Regions from separate parts of the uncultured Phascolarctobacterium sp. genome, predicted to be linked through region 1. Evidence: riboswitches for the same ligand, from Rfam matches in the RefSeq annotation. Region 1 holds a riboswitch; each other region holds the start of a gene.

Evidence for each region. Region 1 has a riboswitch for cobalamin ahead of Q4G98_RS07410 (sirohydrochlorin cobaltochelatase). Riboswitches for the same ligand answer to the same signal wherever they lie in the genome.
Region 2: linked by a shared signal. The riboswitch ahead of Q4G98_RS00310 (MotA/TolQ/ExbB proton channel family protein) and the one ahead of Q4G98_RS07410 (sirohydrochlorin cobaltochelatase) in region 1 are both predicted to bind cobalamin.
Region 3: linked by a shared signal. The riboswitch ahead of Q4G98_RS10325 (TonB-dependent receptor plug domain-containing protein) and the one ahead of Q4G98_RS07410 (sirohydrochlorin cobaltochelatase) in region 1 are both predicted to bind cobalamin.

What each region holds. Positions count from the first base shown of each region.
Region 1 is NZ_CATWDQ010000008.1:36,823-39,093, reverse strand. Features, by position in the region: gene Q4G98_RS07420 (metal-dependent transcriptional regulator) at 1-91, shown strand, start outside; gene Q4G98_RS07415 (hypothetical protein) at 113-817, shown strand; cobalamin riboswitch at 947-1,121, shown strand; gene Q4G98_RS07410 (sirohydrochlorin cobaltochelatase) at 1,246-2,142, shown strand.
Region 2 is NZ_CATWDQ010000001.1:85,490-87,760, forward strand. Features, by position in the region: gene Q4G98_RS00305 (ABC transporter permease) at 1-677, shown strand, start outside; cobalamin riboswitch at 770-941, shown strand; gene Q4G98_RS00310 (MotA/TolQ/ExbB proton channel family protein) at 1,135-1,752, shown strand; gene Q4G98_RS00315 (biopolymer transporter ExbD) at 1,752-2,165, shown strand; gene Q4G98_RS00320 (TonB family protein) at 2,165-2,271, shown strand, end outside.
Region 3 is NZ_CATWDQ010000016.1:33,645-35,915, forward strand. Features, by position in the region: gene Q4G98_RS10320 (YajQ family cyclic di-GMP-binding protein) at 1-314, shown strand, start outside; cobalamin riboswitch at 813-993, shown strand; gene Q4G98_RS10325 (TonB-dependent receptor plug domain-containing protein) at 1,421-2,271, shown strand, end outside.

The DNA of each region.
Region 1 (2,271 bases):
CACAATAGCAGAAAAAGACGCCTGCCGCATCGAGCATGTTATCAGCCCGGAAACCTTTGCGGGCATCAAAAAACTGATCAAAAACTCTTAACTTTAAAGGAGCTGTTTGATAATGATGAAAAAACTATTTGTTTTACTTACTGTAGCCATTGCCATGCTGGCACTGCCGCTGGCAGCCCATGCCGACAAAACGAAATGGGCCAATCCCAATTATGATTTTAATAAACTTCACCGTATCAATCTGGTCTCTGTAAGTGTAGTGGACCCAGTCGGCAGCAATTTTACTGTTGACGATATGGCAACCGAAAAAATAATCAGTGCTTTGCAAAAGGCTTTTATAAAAAAAGATTATACTTTTGACACAAGTATCGAATCAAATCTTTCTATCACCAAAGAAGATGCTTCGCAATTGACTAAAGATGCTTTAAGCGGAACTTACACGGATATATCTACCAAAATAGCACCTGCTGTAACCGCTGATTTGAAAATAATCGCCCACAAATTTGGTTATAACAAACGAATCATCCCTGCACATGAAGAACCCCGTACCAGATATTACAAAGAAAAAGTAAAAGACAATAAAGGCAACTGGATTGAAAGGGATGCCCAGCGAACTGTTTACGAATACGTCCCGGCACGTACAGTTTATGATGCCTACGTCGATGTGGCTTTCCACCTGTTCGATCCTGCAACCGGAAAAATAATCTTCAGCCTCCGCGATTCACGCAGCCGGGTCGAAGATAGTGATACTACCAATATGTGGCAGCGTGTTGCCAATGCTTTCGTTCAGGATCTGGATAAAGCCGCCAAAAATTAACTTAATAACGACCTGCCCTCCTTTGCTTATTAAAGGAGGGTATTATTTTTTTGTATAAGAATGTATTAATGACATTTTTGCTATTTTACTTGACACTCTATTTAAAAATGTTATAATTTAGTGTATCAAACTGAATACGGTAATGCAGGTTCCGTAAGGAATAACAGAGAAGTCCGGTTCAATGCCGGCGCGGTCCCGCCGCTGTAAGATGGAGCAAAGCCTATAAAACCACTGGAAAATTCTGGGAAGGAAGGCCAAGCGATGAAATCAAGCCAGAAGAACTACCTGCATCGCGATCTTAGTGACCTGCGAAGGACGGGGAAAGATCATGGTTCTAACCTGACCATGTTTTTATTACCATCCTGATTTTTACGGATGGTTTTTTTATTACCTATTCAGAAAATAATCAGAGGAAAGAGGAATCATTTATGAAAAAACTGCTTTCAATGTTAGTTATGGCTTCAATGATGGTTTTTGCATTAGGAACTATGGGAGCTTCTGCTGCTAAAGCACCGCAGAACGACAAAGCCGTAGTAGTAGTCAGCTTCGGCTCTACCTTCGACGATACCCGTACCAAAGATATCGGCGGTATCGAAGAAGCTGTTGCCAAAGCTTTTCCGAACCGTGATTTTAAACGCGCTTTTACTTCCTACATCATTATGGAACGTTTGGAAAAAAATAAAGGCATCAAAGTCAATGACCTGCCTACGACCTTAAAAGAACTGAAAAAAGCCGGCTATAAAGATATCCTCGTACAGCCGACCCATCTGCTGCACGGTGAAGAATATGAACACAAAGTCCTGACTACTGTCGATAAATTCAAAGGCGACTTTGACCGCATCGTTGTCAGCGATCCTCTGATGGTCGGTAAAAACGACTTTGCTATCGCCGCTTCCGCTGTTGCTACCCAATTCCCGACCCTGGGCAAAGGCGAAGGCGTTGTGCTGATGGGCCACGGTTCTCCCCGTGACAACAACCAGTCCTTTGGCAACACCTACAAAATGCTGCAGGAAACCTTTGATAAAATGGGTCTGCCCGTAGTAGTAGGCACTGTTGAAGAAGTAGATACCCCTAATGTTGACGAAGTGCTGGAACAGATCAAAGCACGCGGCTACAAAACCGTGCATATGTTCCCGCTGATGATCGTTGCCGGCGACCATGCCAACAACGACATGTATGGTGACGAAGAAGATTCCTGGAAATCCCTGATCGAAAAAATGGGTGTCAAAACCATAGGTCACCTGCAGGGTATCGGCCGCAACGCCGCAGTACAGGCAATTTACGTACAGCATGCAGTTGCTGCTGAAGCAGGCGTGCAAAGATAAAAGATTACTGTCAGTACCAAGGACGTTCTTCCACGGAAGAACGTCCTTTTATGTTCTGGAAATAAATACAAAAATATTACAACGTCTTTATTTAGACAAAATTTTCTGTAATTTTGTCAGCTATCGTTG
Region 2 (2,271 bases), on a different contig from region 1:
TTTTATGCTCACGGATGATTACGCCTTTTTTGTATATTTTTGCTTTTGGAATAGGCTTGGGAAGAAATGTGTCTGTAGATGGCGGCAGTTATTTGAGCTTTCTTATTCCAGGTATGATCGCTCTTAATTCTATGAATGTTTCTTTTAATACGATCGCAGCTCCGCTGAATATGTCGCGTATTTATCATCATACTTTGGAAACATATCTGATTTCTCCGATTTCAGGAGCTGCATTTGTTTTTGGCAAAGTCTTATCCGGAACAGTGCGTGGATTGATTTCTTCAGCAGTTATAGTTGTTATGGCCGAATTATTGGGCGTACACTTATATTTGGGAGGCTGGTTCATTCCGGTACTCATTCTTAACTGTTTTGTTTTTGCATCTTTGGCAGTAGTGGCAGCTATGACGATTAATAGCCATGAAGAGATGAGCAGTTTCAGTACTTATGTTTTGGTGCCGATGTCTTTTTTATGCGGCACATTTTTTAAAGCGGACGGGTTTCCAGCAGTATTGAAGGGATTTTTAAGTATTTTACCATTGACGCCAGCCAGCAGTGCTTTAAGAGCAGCTGCAAACAAAATGCCGGTCGAGTGGTATTGGCTAGTTATCATGCTGGTATATTTTAGTATATTTTTTGCCTATGCCTGCCATTTGCTGCAAATGAAAAAAGAAGAATAGCAGGATGGTTTTAGAGTATTTTATTTTGAAATATAGTGGTTTTTATTGCAAATGTTAATCTAACGTGATATAATTCCAATCAGTAACAAAACTTAATAAGCGGAAATCCAGGTGTGAATACTTAATAGAAAAATTGGTTAGAAGCCAATACGGTCACGCCGCTGTAATGTTGAGCAAACCTCACTTAGTGCCACTGGGAAACTGGGAAGGCGAGGGGAGCGATGAAGCAGAGTCAGAAGAACTGCCTGGATTTTTCTACTGTAATCCAGCGAGTGACAGGAACAGGTAGTACAAAGTAGGCCTAACCTTTCTGTCTTGCATGGAAAGGTTATTATTTTTTGGAAATAAAATCAGAATAAATCTTTAAATTTGAATTTGTTTGCCGGGTTAGCATTGGCAAACTTGATTAAATTTGGTATTATTAATATTAATATAAAAATTTTAGGAGGCAATTTTGATGGAAGCAATCAAGGAAGCAATTGAGTATTTTCATAAAGGCGGTTTGGTAATGTGGCCACTGTTATTGTGTTCAATAATAGTGGTTACTATAGCTATAGAGCGGTATTTATATTATAAAACTGCTGATTCTGGTTCGTTATTTACTCAGGAATTTTGTACTTTACTTGGTCAAGGCGATGTAGCAGGAGCTCTACAGCTTGCGTCAGAGTCTGCAGGTGAGTGCGCGCGCATAGTTCGGGAAACTATGGCTATGTCTGGAGATTGCGCAAGGCATTCTGCTTATATGGAATCCCAGGCTGGCCTTGTGATCGCTAAGCTTCGTAATCGACTGCATTATTTGGGTGTTATTGTTACAATGTCTCCGTTGCTTGGATTATTGGGAACAATTATTGGTATGATTGGTTCTTTCAGCATTTTCAATTTGCAGGAAGGACAGCCGATGGCAATTACCGGTGGTATTGGTGAGGCTTTGATTGCGACTGCTACCGGTTTATGTGTGGCTATTTTAGCATTATGTGCGCATTCTTATTTCGCCCAGCGTTTGGATACTTCCATTACAAATATGGAACAGTGCTTTTCGGCTTTGCTGGAGGCTGAAAGCAGAGGTGAACTCTAATGAAGCTGCGTGATAGCAGAAGCCTTAAACAACCTGAATTAATGATCATACCTATGATCGATATAATGTTCTTTTTACTGGTGTTTTTTATGCTCAGCACGATGTATATGGTTGATTTAAAAACAATTCCTATAAAGCTGCCTAAAGCCGAATATTCAGCAGTTGATACTCAGACTACGTTTGCGGTTTCTGTAAAAAAAGACGGCAGTATCTGGCTTGGAGATAAACAGACTGATATTGCCAGTTTAACGATGCAGGCAAAAATGGAACAGAAAAATAATCCCCGGTTTTCGATCGTTATTCGTGCGGATAAAGACGCGGATTATGGTAAGGTAATAACTTTGCTGGATAGATTAAAGGGTGCAGGTGTTCAAAGGTTTGGCTTAGCAACAGATGTAGGAGCTGGTGAATAATGGATGACTCCAAAAAGAGATTCCAAATAGGGTTTATTGGTTCATTGGGTTTTCATTTGTTTGTGTTTCTTGTTTTGGCGTTTGCCGGTCTTTTTGCTGCCAATCA
Region 3 (2,271 bases), on a different contig from region 1:
ACGCAATTATCGATATGCTGCGTGCCCGCATGGCCAAGCGCGATATCCCGCTGCGCTGCCTGGAGCTGGGCAAGGTAGAACCGGCTTCCAAAGGTACGGTACGCCAGACGCTGAATATCCTGCAGGGCATACCCAAAGAAAAAGCCAAAGCGATCGTGGCTGCTATCAAAGCTATGAAGCTGAAAGTAACTGCCCAGATGCAGGACGATCAGGTGCGCGTGAGCGGCGCCAAAAAAGACGAATTACAGGCAGTAATCCAAATGCTCAAAGCAGGCGACTTCGGTGTCGATCTGCAATTCATCAATATGCGCTGAACAGGTTTGTAAACGCTTCCTGCTTATGTAGGAAGCGTTTTTTAGTTTCTCGGCAATGTGACTTGTTAAGGTCTGATAGGTAGCAGATTTTTCAGCTGTAGGTGTTGCTTAAAAATCTGCAAAAAATATGTATACATGTATACATAGAAAAATTAAAAAAATAAAATTTTAAATTAAGGATATAAATAAGCCGCAAGGCCTGATGACAAGTAGTTGAACATCTTTCAGAAGACTTCGTTTGCAGCAGACAAACAAAACTTGATTAGGGGGGGACATGTGTTATAATTGACTCAACAAAATAAATAGCAGTAATTCTTAATCATAACGTCAGCGCTAAAGCAATAATTGCCTGAATGTCGATCCCGTCGGTAAAATGGTTGAGAATTTACAGTTTGTACTACGAGAGATGGTAAAGCTGGTTTGGTATCTTGTTTAAGATACTATCAGACAGTTTTATCGTTCTACGATAAAACTGCTTTTTTATTTTGTAGTAAAAATTATATATTGTTGGAATCAGGTACATTGTTGGTCTGTCAATAATGTTTAACAGGGAAGTCCGGTGTGAATCCGGCGCTGTCACGCAACTGTATTAGGGAGCTTCAGCATTGCAGTCCTTTCACTAAGGGATGCTGGAGTAATGATCTTGAGTCAGAGTGCTGACTGGTTCTATCTTTTGAACAGCCTGCGTAGACAGACTGGGAGAAAATTTTGCAGAGATATTTAAGTTTGGCGTTTTGCCAGACAAATATTTCTGCGGACGCTATGATTATGCGCTGAAACCAGCAGCGCGGAAATTTTAGTATTTTCGACCAGAAAAGCGGAGCAGGCTGTTTGGTAAAAACAAACGCTGCACTTTCACCGTAGGGACTGGTTGAAAATGCAGCGTTATTTTTTAACAAAGAGTGGGAGGATGGATTTGTATGAGGAAAGAAAGAAGAGGACTGCGGCAAGCAGCCATAACGGCTGGTATTTTAACTGCTATGGGCGTTTGCACATTAGGGGGGGACGTGAGACCTCTGTGGGCGGCAGAAGCAACTGAAAACGCAGTGGAACCAGCAGTGACGCAGGATGTCCAAGCTGCGGCAGATGAAACTGAAAACGATGGTATGTCTTTTGATCTGGAGGGCGTAACTGTTGAGGCGAAGCGGCCTGATTGGGAAGCTAAGCTATCACCTGGTACGGTAACGGTTATTCGCCCCGATGACTACAAAGGCGAGCAGAAAGACCTGCCGGACTTTTTAAAAATGGTTCCCGGCGTACATGTACGCGAGGTAAACGGTAAAGGTCAGTATACAACAGTCAGCGTACGTGGTTCTACTGCGGCGCAGGTCGGTGTTTTTGTCGACGGCGTGCTGTTTAATCTGGGCGGCGACGCGGCGGCAGATATTTCTACTATTCCTGTACATAATGTAGAACGGATCGAGGTCTACCGCGGTTACATACCGGCGCGCTTTGGCGGTACCTTTATGGGCGGCGTTATCAATATCGTTACCAAACGGCCTACTAAAGCTAACGTGCAGGCCAGCTTCGGCAAAAGCTCCTTTGGCGGCTACAAGGGTAATTTACAAATCGATGCTCCATTGGGTGGCGGCGCTTTGATGGTCGGTATCAACCGTGACCAAAGTGACGGCGATTTTAAATATAAAAATTTTGCTAATGATGCAAGATATCAACAGGAATTGAAAAGATTAAATACAGCAATATATGGTGATCCTAATAACGCAACTATTGGCGGAAGAATGGGTATATTATATGTCAATAAAGTTATTGAGGAATATACAGATGGAGGATCAGGTGGGGCAATAAAAAATTATCTTTCTATGGATCAGTGCATGGATATCTTGAATAGTGACCTATCTGAAATGAGAGACAAACTTAATCATATTAGAGACGACCTGTATGAATATTGTCCTGATGAGTATAAGAGTACGTGGAATGATGATTTTCAGACAAGTGT